One region of the Aliiglaciecola sp. LCG003 genome, then DNA from elsewhere that is predicted to be linked to it. Evidence: predicted binding sites of a transcription regulator. Region 1 holds the regulator's gene; the other holds the start of a gene.
The links. The regulator MetJ, encoded in region 1, represses methionine synthesis genes. The targets are predictions, from matches to a motif close to TAGACGTCTAGACGTCTA.
Positions count from the first base shown of each region.

Region 2: a site for MetJ is predicted at 6,113-6,130, ahead of thrA (bifunctional aspartate kinase/homoserine dehydrogenase I). Genes of this name have one in related genera too.

Region 1 is NZ_CP128185.1:4,032,617-4,041,772, forward strand. Features, by position in the region: gene hslU (ATP-dependent protease ATPase subunit HslU) at 1-695, opposite strand, end outside; gene hslV (ATP-dependent protease subunit HslV) at 753-1,277, opposite strand; gene QR722_RS17595 (SPOR domain-containing protein) at 1,413-1,985, opposite strand; gene priA (primosomal protein N') at 2,209-4,383, opposite strand; gene rpmE (50S ribosomal protein L31) at 4,585-4,797, shown strand; gene QR722_RS17610 (malic enzyme-like NAD(P)-binding protein) at 5,136-6,386, shown strand; gene QR722_RS17615 (hydroxymethylglutaryl-CoA reductase) at 6,458-7,633, opposite strand; gene metJ (met regulon transcriptional regulator MetJ) at 7,902-8,219, opposite strand; gene metF (methylenetetrahydrofolate reductase) at 8,368-9,156, shown strand, end outside.
Region 2 is NZ_CP128185.1:3,491,829-3,500,984, reverse strand. Features, by position in the region: gene pnuC (nicotinamide riboside transporter PnuC) at 1-576, opposite strand, end outside; gene QR722_RS15255 (1-aminocyclopropane-1-carboxylate deaminase/D-cysteine desulfhydrase) at 695-1,630, opposite strand; gene aceK (bifunctional isocitrate dehydrogenase kinase/phosphatase) at 1,635-3,353, opposite strand; gene QR722_RS15245 (response regulator) at 3,443-3,808, shown strand; gene QR722_RS15240 (IS4 family transposase) at 3,881-5,071, opposite strand; gene QR722_RS15235 (transposase) at 5,293-5,985, shown strand; gene thrA (bifunctional aspartate kinase/homoserine dehydrogenase I) at 6,366-8,828, shown strand; gene thrB (homoserine kinase) at 8,832-9,156, shown strand, end outside.

The DNA of each region.
Region 1 (9,156 bases):
AATTTAGATGCTTCTTCTTCGATAAGTAGTTTAAAAGCTTCTTTGATTTTAAGCTTTTTCTTCTTTTTCTGTGAACCCGACAGATTCTGAAACATCCCCTGAAGCTGGTTAGTCATCTCTTCCATCCCAGGAGGAGCCATAATTTCTACACCAACCTGAGGTAATGCCACATCGATTTCGATTTCTTTGTCATCCAACTGACCTTCGCGTAATTTCTTACGGAATGCTTGGCGAGTCCCTTTATCTTCAACTTTCTCTTTTTCACCCCAAGCATTTTCTGGAGGTGGCAACAAAGCATCAAGGATACGTTCTTCGGCCGCTTCCTCGGCACGATATTTAACCTTTTGAGTCTCTTGTTCTTTGGTCATTTTAACTGAGATGTCAGCCAAATCACGAATAATGGTTTCAACTTCTTTGCCCACATAGCCCACTTCAGTGAACTTTGTCGCTTCGACTTTTATAAAAGGCGCATTGGCAAGCTTGGCTAAACGACGGGCAATTTCGGTTTTCCCCACACCTGTAGGACCGATCATTAAAATATTTTTTGGCGTAACTTCCTGACGCAACTCAGGCTGTAATTGCATTCTGCGCCAGCGATTTCGTAATGCTATAGATACGGCACGTTTAGCATCTTGCTGGCCAATAATGTGTTTATCCAATTCGTGGACAATTTCTCTTGGGGTCATATCTGACATAGGCTCAACCTTGTTTCATGTTTATCGATAATTCGGTGATGCAACTATCGATTAAAATTAGTATTCGAGTGTTTCGATCGTTTGGCTGTGATTGGTAAACACACAGATATCGCCCGCGATGCTCAGGCTTTTTTCAGCTATCTCTTTAGCAGACAAATCGGTATTTGCTAACAAAGCGGTTGCGGCAGCTTGTGCATAAGGACCGCCGGAACCAATGGCAATAAGATCTTGTTCTGGCTGCACCACATCGCCATTTCCGGTAATTATGAATGAGGCTGTGTGGTCTGCCACCGCCAGTAATGCTTCTAATTTTCTGAGCATCCGGTCGGTGCGCCAATCTTTGGCTAGCTCAACTGCGGCTTTTGTTAGATGCCCTTGGTGCATTTCGAGTTTACTTTCGAAGCGTTCGAATAGCGTAAAGGCGTCAGCTGTGCCACCAGCAAAACCGGCAATTACTTTATTGTTGTATAGCCTACGTACTTTACGAGCATTACCTTTCATAACGGTATTGCCCAATGAAACTTGGCCATCTCCAGCGATGACAACCTGATTATTGCGACGTACTGATACAATTGTAGTCACTGCGACTCCTTGATCTCGATAGGGTAAGCCAGCACCCTAGAACTGGGTCGCTGGCACTTCAATGAAGTATATGTGGGGAGTGGCGCGAAATTTTCAAGCTTTTAATCGGCTTGGGACAAAACATAGTCAGTATTGTTATAGATCCCAATACCAGATTTGACAGCTTCCGATACCAACTTTTTGGATAATATGGCGATCAGCCTCGGCATCACGTTTATAGTCATAAGGTCCTAAGACCACCCGATACCACAGACCATTCTTACCTTCACTGCGTCTCACTTGAGATTCGAGGCCTTGCATGGCCAGTTTAGCGCGCATTTCATCTGCTTGAGTTTGCTTGCGAAACGAACCACACTGCATAAGGTAGGGACGCTCAGACTTTTGTTGCTCTTTGCGGTCAATTTCGACATTGCCATGCTTTAATTCTTCAGGGTAACTGTAACGTTCAATAGGCATGTCTGGTAACGGCTCTATATCATCTGTGCTGGTGGCTTGCTCTGTGGCAGGAGTCGCTGATTCGACAGCCTCAGGCACAGAGATTTCAACATCTGTGCGACTTATTGACCATAAAAAATATACAAATCCCACCACCAATAAGACGGTCACTACAATACGTATCCAAGGCAATTTCACCTGCGCTGGGGCGTTTTTCGATTGAGGTTTTTTTTTCGGCACTTGGCCGCGTTTTACAAAATCTTTGTGAGCCATGTTATTGCTTTTTTACCCAAACTGCTGAGGTGCGAAGTTATGTCAAACCGTTTAACATTTAAGACCTGATGCTATCTGACATCAGGATTGTAGTTAAGCCAAATAGTAACGCGAATAGGCTATGGAAACCAAGATGAAAAGTGCATAGGCGGCTTGTTTATTGATATGGCAATTGACACTTGAGTCACACAACTGGGGGTTCACCTCGCTGGCCTATTTCATCTCACATGAAGTCTTGCGGGTCGACATCAATCGACCACCGTACTTTGCGCGTGATAGGTAAAGACTCAATCTGATTAACTTGACTGGCGATGACTTTATTTAACAACGAACGGCTATTGGCTTGCAGCAACAGCTGCATACGATAGCGGCCCTGACGCTTTTCCATAATGGCAGGAATTGGGCCGATAACTTTGACCCCTAGGCAGGTCAGCATTAACCCCACTTGGGACAAAAATTCGAAGGCCAACTCAATGTGACTGGCTTCGGCTCGAAACAGTGTATGAAAACAAAATGGTGGTAGTCCAGCGTGTTTACGTTCTAACAAGGCATGACGGGCAAAATGTCCATAGCCGTTGTGAATTAAGTCTTGCAGCAGTGGATGTCCTGGCTGATGGGTTTGCAGCCACATCTCCCCGGGTTTTTCCGCTCGGCCAGCGCGGCCGGAGAGTTGGGTGATAAGTTGGGCTAGATGCTCTGGGGCACGATAATCGGCGCTAAATAAGGCTCCGTCTGCATCGAGGATCACCACCAAGGTCACATTAGGGAAATGGTGTCCTTTGGAGAGGATTTGGGTACCAATCAAAATATGATGGGTGCCTCGATTGATTTCTTCCAGTAAATCATTCAATTTGGTTTTACCGCGCACACTATCACTGTCTATTCGGACTGAACTAAATTGCGCAAAGCGCTTTTTAAGACTTTGCTCTAACTGCTCGGTGCCGACGCCATGGGTAACCAACTCATGATGGCCGCACGATTGACAAGAAGAAGGCAAAGAGCGGGCGGAGCCACAGTGGTGACACTGTATTTTATGTAATGCTTTGTGCACCGTATAAGGCTTGTTACAGCGCTTACACTCTTCAATATGACCACAATGATGGCACAACAAAGCAGGGGCATAGCCCCGTCTATTCACAAATAACATGATTTGGCTGCCCGCATTGAGGTGTTGCTCCATCCTCTGCAGCATGCCCTGAGCTAAGCCAGCAACCAAAGGCTGGTTAGTAATATCCAATACATTTTGCTTTGCTTGCAACGCATTGCCGGCCCGCCTAATCAGTTGCAAATGCTGATATTTATTGGTGAGGGCATTGTTCAATGTTTCCAAGCAAGGAGTGGCGGATCCCAACACCAGTGGGACATTATGCGCTTTTGCTCTTAGTACGGCTAAATCCCGCGCGTTATAACGCAAGCCATCTTGTTGCTTGTATGATGAATCGTGCTCTTCATCTACGATGATCATGCCGGGATTGAGCATAGGCGTGAAAATAGCGGAGCGGGTGCCGATCACAATAGCCACTTCACCCCGTCGGCTTTTTTGCCACACCACTAAACGTTCATTGTCACTGAGCCCTGAATGCAAGACCCCGACTTCCAGGCCAAAACGCTTTTCAAAACGCTTGACCGTTTGGGGGGTTAAACCAATTTCAGGAACTAATATCAGAACCTGTTGCTTGTTTAATAGCACCTCTTCAATACTTTGTAGGTAAACTTCTGTTTTACCACTTCCAGTAATACCCTCGAGTAGAAAGCAGGCATAACGTCCCAAAGTTTGGGTAATCGCAGTGATTGCTAGTGCTTGTTCCACATTGGGTGTAGGCTTGTCCCCAACCTCAAGTTTGAGCCACAAATTTGTCTGTATCTCAGCCGCGATAGGTTCTATTTTGGCAATCTCCCTATCAACCAAGCCCTTGATCACACTATCGCTGAAGTGTTGCTTAAGTCCGGTCAAGGATTGCGGCCCCTCTTGGAGGGCATGAAACAAATGGACTTGTTTTTTGGCGCGCTTAATAGCCTCTGGCACCTCCAGTTGGCTTTCATCTAATAGACGCAAATAGTCAATTGGTTTTGGTTGGTCTGACTCACCTTTGCGCAAAGCAACTGGTAAGGCAGCATGCAGCACCTCACCAATGGGATGATGGTAGTATTGCGCCATCCAATGACACAGAGATAATAATGACTCGTCCAATACCGGATGCTGATCAAGTAACTGTGAGATAGCTTTTAACTTGGCAAAATGCGGCGAACTAGCGACAGTTCCGGTCACTATTCCGACCATCGAACGTGGTCCAAAAGAAACACGCACGCGGCATCCTACTTGAATATCAGTTTGATCACTCAGGTAATCGAAAAGTTGTCGTTTGGGTAACGCTAGGGCAACTTGATAAATCGGCATGGTTTAAATTTGGCTATTCCGGCTATTTTTATATATCAAAGCAATGGTTTTGGTTAACAATCAAGCAAAACTCCTTGATCCGTCTCGCTCTTTACATTAATATGCGCGCCTCTTTGCGGCAAGCCGCTATTTAATTTAATTTGCGTATGGTGTGCAGCTTCGGGCTGTATAGCGATACGGCCCAGAAATGAGGTAATCCATATGAAACAAGATATTCATCCAGAATACAATGAAATGACAGCAACTTGCTCTTGTGGCAATAAAATTGTTGTTCGTTCAACTTTAGGTAAAGACATCAACCTTGACGTATGCTCAGCCTGTCACCCATTCTACACTGGTAAGCAACGTAACGTTGACACCGGTGGTCGTGTTGACAAGTTCAAGAAACGTTTTGGTGCATTGGGCAAGAAGTAAGTCCAGTCAATCTATTGTTAAAAAGGCGCATTATGCGCCTTTTTTTATACCTGCTAAATATTAAATAATCACAGCCTCATTCTGCCATCCAGCACACTAAAAAACAGCTAAACTGACATTATTGCCCACAGCATCCAGTGTTTGTTTACTGTTGAATATCAGTACTTTGAATAAGATGGCAGATAAACATGCGTTTGGTGAATGTTATTTATTCTCTTGTCTGATATGTCTTCGGCCTAAGCCTATGTTACATTTGCCTGCAGTGGCCAAAATAAAAACAATAAACCACTAACAAAAAAACAACATACTCACCCTACAAATTAAGGAATAAGACACGTATGTCTGATTTTCGTCAAAAAGCGTTGGATTATCATGCTAAACCCGTTCCGGGAAAAATCAGTGTAGAGCTTACCAAGCCAGCGGAAAGTGTCACCGATTTGGCCTTGGCGTACAGTCCTGGTGTTGCGGAACCCGTCAGAGAAATTGCTGCTGACCCTAATGCCGCATACACCTATACCGGCAAAGGCAACTTAGTGGCTGTCATCACCAATGGCACTGCCATTCTTGGCTTAGGTAATTTAGGGCCTTTAGCATCCAAACCTGTCATGGAAGGAAAAGCGTTATTGTTCAAGCGCTTTGCTGGCATTGATTCCATTGATATCGAAGTGAAGCACCGTACAACCGAAGAGTTCATCAATACGGTTGCTAACATTGCTGATACATTCGGAGGAATTAATCTTGAAGACATCAAAGCTCCGGAGTGCTTCGAGATAGAACAAGAGCTGATCAAGCGTTGCTCCATCCCAGTGTTTCATGATGACCAACACGGTACCGCCATTGTGACCGCTGCGGGTATGCTTAATGCGCTGGAAATCCAAGGTAAGGTTATTCACGACGTGACTATCGTGTGCATGGGCGCTGGCGCTGCAGCCGTTGCCTGTATGGAATTATTGATTAAGTGTGGCGCGCAAAGAGAGCGTATTTATATGCTAGACCGTAAAGGTGTGATCCATACCCGAAGAGACGATCTGACTCCACACAAATTATTGTTTGCCAATAATACCGACAAACGTACTTTAGAGGATGTAATGGAAGATGCGGATGTATTCGTCGGCGTGTCTGGACCAGATGTACTGCCCCCTGAAACACTGAAACTAATGAACGATAATCCGGTAGTGTTTGCTTGTTCAAATCCAGATCCGGAAATAAAACCAGAGTTGGCCCATCAAGTGCGTGATGACTTGATAATGGCGACTGGCCGTTCTGATTATCCTAATCAGGTTAATAATGTCTTATGTTTCCCATTTATTTTCCGTGGTGCCCTTGATGTCAGAGCCTCAACCATAAATGATGAGATGAAAGTTGCAGCTGTAGAAGCTATTCGTGCCATCGCCAAAGAACTCGTCCCGCAAGAGGTCTTGGCTGCAAGTCAAATCGATGCTTTGGAGTTTGGCCGCAAATACATCATTCCCAAACCTATGGATCCGAGACTTTGCAAGCGAGTCGCGACTGCTGTAGCACAAGCAGCGATTGCCTCTGGCGTTGCACGGCTAGACCGCTTACCGGCTAATTATTTAGACAAGTTATGACGGTTCAATAGTTGCTGGCAGGGTGTAAGACTCGCCCTACCAAGCAGCTTTTACCACACAACAACTTTGCATTAGTCTCGATTGCGCCCAAGCTTGTCATGACTGCTGACCCAATGCCCACCAATCACAGCACAAGCAAGCGAAATATCGCCGGCCAACACGGTGGCAGCAACGATTTCAGCTAACTTGTTAGCTTTGCCTTTACCGTAACAGTCCATTAGTTCTAGACATTCCTTTTGAGTTGGTAATCCGGTTCCACCGCCATACGTCGCCACTATCAAAGATGGCAAAGTAATCGATAAGTAAAAGTCACCGTTGTCCAATAATTCGTGGGAAAGTAACCCGGCATGGGACTCTACAACATTGGCTTCATCTTGACCCGTTGCAATAAATATAGAAGCAATCCCATTAGCTGAATGGGGACCATTGTACGCAGCGCCCGCCATTAACGCCCCCGTGTTGGCCAACACAGTTGCCTTAGCTAGCATCTTGGTATCCACCTTCATTATTTTTTTAAGCACTTCTTTTTTGAGGACAATTTCAGCTATTACTCGTTTACCCCGGGTGTGCAGCATATTTAAATGAGAGTGTTTTTTATCCGTGTCCATATTGCCAGATAGTAAGTACTGACAACCACCTGGGTAGTTCGCGCAAATCCATTCGCAAGCTGCCAAGGTGGCCTTACCCACCATGTTCTGTCCTGCGGCATCACCGGTTGTGTAGTTAAACCGCAAGTAACGTGTTTTAGATACTGACCACTGCATGATGTGGTCTAGCTTGCCGATGCTGGTAGTGGTTTCAGCAGCTTGCTTAATTTTTTGAAAATTCTCAACTACCCAAGCGCCAAAGTCTCTCGCCTGTCTAGCATTGTCAAAAATAAACGCTGGGGCTCGTTGCATAAATTGTTCAACCACTGTGGTATTCACCCCACCACACTCATTGACCACCCGCATACCACGGCTATAGCTGGCTACCAAGGTACCTTCTGTGGTTGCCAATGGCACATGAAATAAACCATTGGCGTATTCACCATTGACCTGAATTGGACCTGCAATACCTACAGGCATTTGTACCACGCCAATAAAGTTTTCAATATTGCCAGGCAGGGCTGCGGGGTCGATGGAGTAGTGGCCTGTGTGAGGTAATTCAGTGCCGGTCTGTTGAGTGAGATACTCTCTGCGTTTTTGCGCCCACTCGTTACTGTAATCATTCATGGTGTTACGGGGAATGCGTGGCGTTTTGCTCATTTAAATAATCCTTAAATATAGTCCGGGTACTCGCTACATATAAAATGCAAAGTACTTGCCAGATAATAGTATGGGACTAAAATGACCAAAGTATGAAGTTAAGCTTGAAAATACTCAATAATCTCAACTCGGGCTAAAGTCTACCCGAGATAAGACTAGTTTTTGCACCACTTTGGGGTGTGGTGCTATGAGACTATGGTGCAGTGCTCTGAATCTTGTTGATTGCCCTTATAAGCAGGAGCGTGTGCGACAAACATCCTTTTACAGCTTATTCCTCACTGTCTTTAATCTCCAAACCCATTGATTCCATCAGTTCACGGGCTACTTTTGGAATTCTATTTGGGTTATCTTTGCGTAGATCATCATCATCGGGCAAGGGTTGGCCATTAAATGCGTGCAAAAATGCCTCGCACAATAATTCTGAATTGGTTGCATGCCGTAAGTTGTTGACTTGACGACGAGTGCGTTCATCCGTCAATACTTTTAACACTTTGAGTGGAATTGAGACCGTGACTTTCTTTACCAACTCACTCTTTTTACCGTGTTCAGCGTAGGGATGTATGTATTTTCCGTTCCACTCTGCCATGTTGATGCTCTTTTTAATCTTTCTTATAAACGGAAATTCTAACCGTAAGTCAGTTAGATGTCTAAACATCTTGACGGCTTAGCCAACTCAGTTTAGTTTAGACGTCTAAACGGCTAATTGTTTACTATATTGAATTTTGGAGTGTTACATGGTGTCTTACGCCCAGGGTATTGAATCGCTTAACCAGACAATGGCTGAATTAAGTGGAATAAATGTGTCTTTTGAATTTTTCCCTCCCAAGACAGAGAAAATGGAACAAACCCTGTGGAAATCGGTTAACCGTCTAGCGCCGCTAAAGCCCGCATATATGTCAGTTACCTATGGTGCGAATAGTGGTGAACGAGATCGGACTCATGATGTGGTCAAACGTATTCAGGCGGAAACCGGTGTGGCCGCCGTACCTCATTTGACCTGTGTAGACGCCAGTCGCGAAGAACTAGTGCAAATCGCACAAGACTATTGGGATAGTGGTATTCGCAGAATTGTAGCCTTGCGGGGGGATTTACCTCAGGGCATGACCAAAACAGATATGTACGCTGCCGATTTAGTTGCTCTGCTAAAAGACGTGGCTGATTTTGATGTATCAGTAGCCGCTTACCCTGAAAAACACCCTGAGGCGCCCAATGCGCAATTTGATTTACTCAACCTGAAACGTAAAGCGGAGGCCGGTGCGACTCAGGCAATTAGTCAGTTCTTTTTTGATGCCGAAGTATTTTTACGATTTCGCGACCGAGCGGCAGCGACAGGCATAGACCTAGACATAGTTCCCGGCATTTTACCGGTCACCAATTATCAAACATTACAACGCTTTGCCGGCTTCACAAACGTACATGTGCCCAGTTGGTTACACAAAATGTATGATGGGCTTGACCAAGAAGATCAAACAACACGAAATCTATTAGGCGCCAGTATTGCCATGGATATGGTCAAGGTTTTG
Region 2 (9,156 bases), 540 kb from region 1:
GTACCATTGCCACTGGCCAATGCAGGCCATTACTAAAAAGCATAAATACAATGCGGAAGTGGGATAAAGGCCTTTTTGCCAATAAATCCAAATTGCCACGATATCGACCACTATCCAAAAACTCCAATTGAATAATTTTTTATGGGACAACAACCATTGGGCAACTAGACTGGTGCAGGTGGTAAAGGCATCAAAATAAGCAAGACTGGCGTCAGTATAGGTATTCATTAACCAACCCAGAACGCCAGTGCTGAACAACGCCAACACAATGAAAAAGGCATAATGCTTGGCCTTGCCTTTGTCCACTATCACTTGACCGCCCTGATCCAAGTTTCGTGACCAGATTAGGTAGCCATAAATTTGGAATCCAACATAAACCAGATGTAAAAGCATGTCCGAATACAGTTTTACACCGTAAAATATCCAACTGTATAAACTGACCTGAATGAGACCAAACAGGAAACACCAAATATTGCGCTTTATCAGCAAGTAAACACAAATAAAACCGCACACTGTGGCTAGCCACTCTACTGGTGAAGCACCAGCAAACCCAGCTAACCATTCTGACCAATTCATTGTATGTCCACCTAAACCCCTTGGCTGATATTTTATTCTTTATTATTCAGACTGTTACAAACCTAGTTGTAAATATCAAGGCTTACGTACATTCGGAGTCTTGCAGAACGATGCTTGCTCAGTTTCGATTCCCCTGCATTCCACCTGTGTGTATGGCTAAAATTTTGCTGTTGGCCGGGAAGTATCCCTGTTCAATCATCTGCTTTAAAGCGAAAAAGAGTTTACCTGAATAGACAGGTTCAACTTTTATATGGGTGTCTTGATAAAAATCCTCACAGAAACTGATTAACTCAGGTGTTTTCTTGGCGTAACCACCACAATGGTAATCATGTAAAATCTGCCATTGGGCTGACAAGGATCTGTTTTGCGCTTCAGGCAATAAGTCCTTTACTAGGTGTTCTAGGTAATCTTGGCCTTTGAGTACAGCGATACCCAGAATTTTACTGCTTACTTGTGCAATTAGATCTATGCCATGGACCAATCCAGCCATGGTGCCGCCACTTGCCACCGGCGTGACTATGTAATCGTAGCTTTGTTGTAGCTCATTGATGATTTCTGCACTGCCATGCAAAGCCTGCTGCTGGGAGCCGCCTTCTGGGATAATCACGGGGTTGTCAAACTGCTGTTTAATACGGTTTAAATAATCCTCATCATTGCGTTTTGAGTAGGTTAGCTTGTCGACAAATTCAATTTTTGCCCCCCATTGTTGGATGTCTGTCAGCATAGGAGTCATATTTTTTGAGTAATCTCCTCGGACTATGCAACGCAGCGGCAGTTGAAGTTGCTGACAACAATAGGCTAGTGCATGCAGGTGATTGGAGTATCCACCACCAAAACTGATAATCTGACAGGGTTTTTGCTGCATTATTTGCTGTAACGCTAAACCGAGTTTTCGCCATTTATTGCCAGAAATAATTGGATGGATTAAATCATCCCGCTTTACCCATAACCTGACGTGTTGCTCATTGTGCCACGCTGGTGAAATCGCCACTTCTGCGGAGGGAAGACTGATCCCTAAGGTGCGCTGCAATCTGCTTAGCTCGCCAGTTGACAAGTGATTAAGCCTCCACTGTGGAGCGAATAAAACGTTTACTTTCTGAGTAGGGTGAAAAATGCAGCACTTCACCCCTGGCGGCGCGTTTTTGAGCCGCTATCCAATATTCGGCTGTCATCAGGTCAGGATGAAGCTCTTTGAGTAAATCTTTAAGTACGCGCTTGCCGACAATAAAATGCTCGAACTGCTCTGGGAAAACGTCCTCCGGCGAGACTGACAAGGTATCTATAGCAAAGGGGTCATCTGATTGTGGCAATTTACGAAATGTCCGTTGATGCATCCAACAGATTTCGTCGTAATCGTAAAATATCACCCGACCATGACGAGTCACCCCAAAATTTTTATGTAGCATATCGCCGGGGAAGATATTCGCTGCGGCAATTTGTTTGATACACAAGCCTAAATCATCGATGGCATTATGAATTTTTTGTGGGTCAGTTTCGTTTTGTAAAAATAAATTGAGCGGTGTCATTTTTCGTTCTATATAAAGATGCTTAATGATTAATTCATCATTCACCACTTCAATATTTTTACTAGCCACTTCCTGTAGCTCTTTGAGAAGTTCAGGTTCAACTCGCGCTAGGGGCAAGCGGAAGTTTACATATTCATGGGTATCGGCCATGCGTCCCACGCGGTCGGTCATTTTGACCAATCGATAGCATTCTTTTACTTGTTCGCGGGTGACACTCTTACTCTCGGGAAATTCATCTTTGATGATTTTGAACACCACTCCGTATGAGGGAAGATGGAAGACCGCCATCACCAGCCCTCGCACACCTGGTGCAATAGTGAATTTGTCGTCGCTGTTATCCATATGTTGCAAGAAGTTACGGTAAAAGACGGTTTTACCGTGCTTGTAGTGACCGATTGCCATGTACAGCTCGAAATTTTTTTTATTCGGCATCAGTTCTTGTAGGAAGGCGACAATTTCTGCTGGATAAAGAGTGTCAGCCATGAAATAGGCCCGGGCGAAGCCAAAAATCACGCTCAAATCTTTGCGTTCTGTTAGCAGTGCATCTACTTGCAGTTGATTATCTGCGTTAACCAATAATGCAATAACAAAAGGCATTGTCTCATCTGGCATACAGATACGGCCAATCAGATAGGCGGCCTTTCCGCGGTAAAATACTGGTTTGAGAATCTCGACTGTGTGCACCATAGCCAGTTGCTGAGTATTTAACCGTCTACGTAAGGCTTGGTCTAAGTTTTCTAAATCTAAGGCTTTATTTTCAAACTCAAGGGAAAAGCGATAGATAGATAAAATGGAGGTCATCATTGACCCCACAGTGCCGCCGGTATCAAAGCTGTTGACTATTTTACTGCGGTCCTGACCTGCGATGTAACAGCGACTGGGCAAGATGAACATGATGTCATCGTCAATTTTATTGTGTTTATACACTCGACCAATAACTGAATTGTAAAACGTCTCTGCGAGCTCGTATTGGGGGTGTTGCTCTAGTTGTGCAGCGAAGTGGCGTTTTACATCCTGCCAAAACTCCAGCACCTGTTGATGTGGATTGACTAATGTGTAAAGCTCAGCGACAGTATCAGACAGGCTTTGTTCATAAATTGAGATGCGCTCTTTGACAGCAAACTGGGCTGCTTGCCATTGAGCCTGTTCAAAGCGGGATTTTGCTCCGGAGGTAATGCGGCAAAACCAGCGGTAATTTTTTTCAAAGCCAGTGAGAATTAGATAAGCAACGCGTTGTTGAATTTCGGGCATAAGGTTTTGTCAGCTACCGAGGTTACAGGACAATATATTTTGCACCATAAAACAACACAACATGTGTGACAAGGTAAAAAGGAGTACCAGTGAGTTTCCCTGTATTAATTTGTGATGACTCAGCAATTGCACGCAAAATGGCAAAGCGCAGCTTACCTGATGATTTTGCCAGCGAGGTGCATCTTGCCTGCAACGGCCATGAAGCGCTGGCTAAACTGCAAGAAAGACACTTTGCATTGATGCTGTTAGATTTGACCATGCCCCAACTGGACGGTATAGGGGTGCTTGAGGAAATCAAAAGGCATAGTATTGAAGTGTTCGTTATTGTGGTCTCTGGGGATATTCAACCTGAAATGAAAAAGCGCGTGGCACAACTTGGCGCATTGGACTTTATTGAAAAGCCAGTCGATGCCGACAAACTACTCAAAATTCTAAACCGATTCGGCCTGCATTAACCTCTTGATTTGACTCCCCTGATCTTGGCGCTGGATCAAGAGGGTCAGAGTCTGAGGGATCCCCACGAATATTCAATCATTAAAATTGTCTGCTATCATAGTTCTGATATTTAATACCGCAGTTTCAAATTGCTCGCTGAGCAATTTGAAATGCTTATCTACGAAGCCTCTCAATCCTAAATAGTGAAACGATAATACTCGTCTAACCTTAACTGTGTTCGCTTGATAGCGACGGTGTAAACCAGCCGTGAACATTGCTAGACCTATAATGTTGGCCAGAATACTGGCAAGTGTAGCGATAAGGATGAGTACTGCAATGCGGTGTATATATCGGCTTTTATGGTGTTCAAAACCCAATCCAAATAAACTGCTTTTGATATCTCTAAACTCTTCTTCAATTTGCATACGCAGTCGATAAATAGCGACTATTTTTTTACCTAAACTTTTGGTGCGAGGAAGTGATGTGGCAATTAACCAAGGGTCTGTAGCACCTCTTGCATGGACCTTGGAACACTTAGATTGGCGGGCAATGTTATGTTGCGTTAAGCTATGTCGGCCTTTGCTTTTTCCTTTAAATAACACCAAGGTACATGCTAAAGGTTGGCTGCGGCAAATATGGCTAGTAAACCCTATAGGTTGACTGGTAGCTCGCTTATATAACTCAGAGGTATGCTCCCAGTCTTCTTTTTGATTAACATACATCATAGGCTTGCGGACTCTTCCTGCAAAGTCCCACCCCAGAGCAATGACCTCTTTAAACCAAGGGGTTTTATAGCCAGCATCTGTCACAATTATCGGTTTAGCATCGTCATCGATAATCGTCTTTAATTTTGCTAAAAACGCCTTGTGCGTGCACCGTTTTTCTTTCGTGCTCATATCATGAACTTCTTGATAAATAGCCACTCCTCGGCCATTAAAAGCTACCGAAGCCCTTAGCAAAAAACAGCCTTTATGCGTATCTAAGTCAGACCAGTCAATCAGAATAATAGGGCGTGATGAAGCATTCGTATATTGCGTATAGATGGCTTGATAGATAGGTAATTGTTCATTAATAATGTGTTTATTAGACAACAAGCGGTCCGCTTGTTTAATGCGATGTTTTTCATATGCTGAAGATGAAATACCGCGTCCCATGCTGGTAACACTGGCTTTAGCTCCATTTAGCAAACTGCTCACACAACTCGTTAATGACGCTCGTCTAACTTTATGCATTTTGGGCGTGACAGCTCTAAGGAACTTCTTCAAAATAACAACTTCATTCATGGTATTGGTCTTTAGTGATGTTTGGCGATTGATCTGATCACCAAGTACCGTGAATGTTCCAAATTATTTTAAATTACTTCTCTGTTTATTTCGTGGGGATACCTCAGGGTCAGAGTAACTTGAATCTTTGGCATTAAAGGTCTAGTTCTCTAGCTATACGGTTGATGCTGTCGCCTAGTTAGCTATGCTAATGAGGTTCACTCAAGCAAAGGATTGCTGCTATGCCAAGACAACCTCGACTCAATCTAGTAGATGTACCTCAACATGTTGTTCAAAGAGGTAATAATCGGCAAGCCTGTTTCTACAGTGAGCAAGACTATTCAGTATATTTAGACAAACTGTACCTTTACGCGAAAAAATATTCTGTTGCCGTGCATGCATTTGTCCTGATGACGAATCATGTACATCTACTCCTGACACCAAGCACTCCCAAGGCAGTAAGTAAATTGATGCAGGGTATCGGAAGATTTTATGTACGCTACATTAATAAAACCTATCAGCGCACTGGGACTTTGTGGGAAGGACGATTCAAGTCAACCTTGATCGATAGTGAGCAATATTTTTTGCTGGTGAGTCGCTACATCGAAATGAATCCAGTCAGGGCTAGAATGGTTGACCACCCAGCGAGTTATCCATGGTCAAGCTTTCATAGCAATGGATTGGATAAAGACATCAAACTACTCACGCAACATCCATGTTATTTAGCCCTAGGACAAAATCAGTTAGAGAGAAAAAAAGCCTATCGAGCGTTGTTTTTAAATCACATTGCTGAATCTAACGTAGATGCAATTAGAAATGCCACTAATAAAGGAAAAGTGCTTGGGGACAGCCAATTTAAGCGAAAAGTAGAGCTGGAAACAGGTTTCTCACTTGCCCCAAAAGTGCATGGGGGAGACAGACGTTCTTGCAGATAAACTAAAGGTGCTGATAGCAAGTTACTCTGACCCTCTTGATCTTCTCTTGATCTTGGCGCTGTTGATATAAGTTAGAGCTTTTGATTTGCAATAAAATCCAATAATTCTTTTTTAGGCGGTTGACATATAGACGTCTATACGGCAAATTGAAGACATGAAAGCAATAATAATAATGAGCACCACCGGCATGATGATGATTACCAGCCCTTCGGGGACTGTCGCTGGCTAGTGCTTAAAGAAATTTAAAAAAAAGCCCGCGAAACCAGCGGGCTTTTTTGTTATTTAAAACTGATATTTTGTGATTGGCTGTCCATGAAAGAGGCGAATTTACAAACAAAAGCAACAAGAATAAGCGTGAAACAAGTTAATAGGAGCAACAAATGAAGGTGTTGAAATTCGGTGGCTCATCTCTGGCAGATGCGCAGCGCTACTTACGAGTTAAAGATATTAGTCTCGATAGTCACCAAGAAAACGGCGCTGCGGTAGTTCTGTCGGCTCCCAAAGGTGTTACCAATGCATTGTCATTGTTATGTGAACAAGCTACATCTGGTGAAGACTACGGAGAGTTGTATGCAAAGTTAGGAATGACCTTAAATGGTATTGCCGATGATCTTGCCAAGCAACTTCCCAATTATCGAACCGATAAGATCAACAGCTTTATTCAAAGCATTTTGCAGAACCTAAAGCAGCACCTAGACGGTATACGCCTGTTAGGCTGTGCTCCGGACCAAATAGTCGCCAAAATTCTCAGTATGGGCGAATATGTTAGTGTTAATTTGTTTAGTGAAATTCTCACCGCCCTAGGTCAGAAAAATATTATTATCGATCCGGTTCAGTATATTGTTGCTGAAGGGGATTACCTCGATAGCATTGCTGATGTAGCCGTAAGTAAGGCGCGTTTTGCTGAACTGCAATATAGTTCTGATGATGTACTCATCATGCCAGGTTTTGTGGCGGTAAATACAGAAGGGGAAAAAGTCACATTAGGGCGCAACGGCTCTGATTACTCCGCGGCTATTTTGGCTGCTTGTTTAGATGCAGATTGCTGTGAAATATGGACAGATGTGGATGGAGTCTACAATGCTGACCCAAATCAAGTTGAAGGTGCGGTTCTATTAGATAAGCTTACCTATCAAGAAGCGATGGAACTATCCTATTTTGGGGCCAAGGTTCTTCATCCCAAAACCATCGGACCTATCGCCCAACATCATATTCCTTGTTTGATTCGCAACACCCTTAATCCAGCCGCTCCGGGCACCTTAATTGGTAAAGAGTCCAGTGATATTTGGACCAGCGTGAAGGGTATTTCTCACCTTGATGACATGACAATGTTTAATGTGGCAGGTCCTGGCATGAAAGGCATGGTGGGCATGGCCAGTCGCGTCTTTGAAGTGATGTCCAATGCCAATATATCTATCAGCCTAATTACTCAGTCTTCATCGGAATACAGCATTAGTTTTTGTATCCATAGTAAAGATGCGGAACGAGCACAGAACTTGTTAGAAGATGCATTCGCATTAGAATTAAGTAATCATTTACTAGACCCTATCGAAGTCAGGCATGACTTAGCCATAGTTACCTTAGTGGGGGACGGCATGCGACATTCCAAAGGATTGGCCGCGAAATTTTTCAGTTCATTGGCTCAAGCACGAGTCAATAACGTGGCCATTGCACAAGGTTCTTCTGAACGCTCTATCTCTACAGTCATTGAAAAACATCGCGCTAAAGAAGCGGTGAAGGTAGTTCACCAGAATTTTTTCTCAAACTCCCACTCCATTGATGTTTTCCTGGTGGGGTGCGGTAACGTAGGAAAAGAATTATTACAGCAAATGGAACGCCAGCAGCATACGTTGATGGAAAGAGGCATCAGCTTAAAGGTTTACGGTATTGCCAATAGTAGAAAGCTGTTATTGCAAGCTGGTGGTATTGACTTGAAAAACGGTTGGTCTGGTCAACTTGCAGAATCAACAAAGCAATTTTCATTGATCACTATTACTGACTTTGTGCAGGAAAATAGCCTGGTCAACCCTGTCATAGTCGATTGTACCAGCAATGAATCTGTGGCAGCCCAATATGCAGAGTTTATGCTTGCAGGCTTTCATGTGGTGACGCCGAATAAGAAAGCCAATACCCGAGATATCGCCTTTTATAAAACCTTGCGGACCACCGCTCAGCAAACTAACCGCCAATTTTTATATGAAACTACTGTAGGGGCGGGGTTACCCGTTATAGATAACTTGCAGAAGTTGATTTATGCCGGCGATGAGCTAAAACGCTTCGAAGGTATTTTATCCGGTTCACTGTCATTTGTATTTGGCAAACTTGATGAAGGCCTGAGCATTTCACAAGCAACTACTATTGCCCGCGACAATGGTTTTACTGAGCCGGACCCTCGAGATGATCTCTCCGGTATGGACGTAGCACGTAAGCTATTAATTATGGCCCGAGAAGCAGATCTTGAATTAGAGTTAGATGACATCGAAATAGAATCTGTATTACCAGATTCATTTGATGCCAGCGGCTCGATTGAGCAATTTATGCAAAACCTGCCTAAGCTAGATGAGCACTATAAAACCCAAGTGTCTGCGGCCAAAGAAAAAGGTCAGGTGTTACGCTACGTGGGTGCCATCGAAAATGGTCAGTGTAAAGTGTCACTCAAAGCGGTAGATAGTAAGCATCCTCTCTATGCAGTCAAAGAGGGTGAGAATGCCCTTGCAATTCACAGTCATTATTATCAACCTATCCCTTATGTAATTAGAGGATATGGCGCGGGTGCAACAGTGACGGCTGCTGGTGTATTTGCTGATGTGCTGCGCACTATGCCTTGGAAACAGGATATCTAACTGATGAGTAAAATGTTGAAGGCCTACGCGCCAGCGTCAATAGGCAATGTCAGTCTCGGCTTTGACTTGCTCGGCGCGGCGTTGTCTCCCATTGATGGTTCTCCCTTAGGCGATGAAGTGGAAGTTAGCTCAAGCCAATCCTTTGAGTTACGAGTGAAAGGCCCATTTGCGCATAAGTTACCAGCCGACACCAATACCAATATTGTGGTGGATTGCTACAAGATGTTTGCTGAAAAACTCAAATCAAAAGGACAAAGGGCCCAACCTGTTGCCATGACCTTATACAAAAATTTGCCAATTGGCAGCGGCTTAGGCTCAAGTGCTAGCT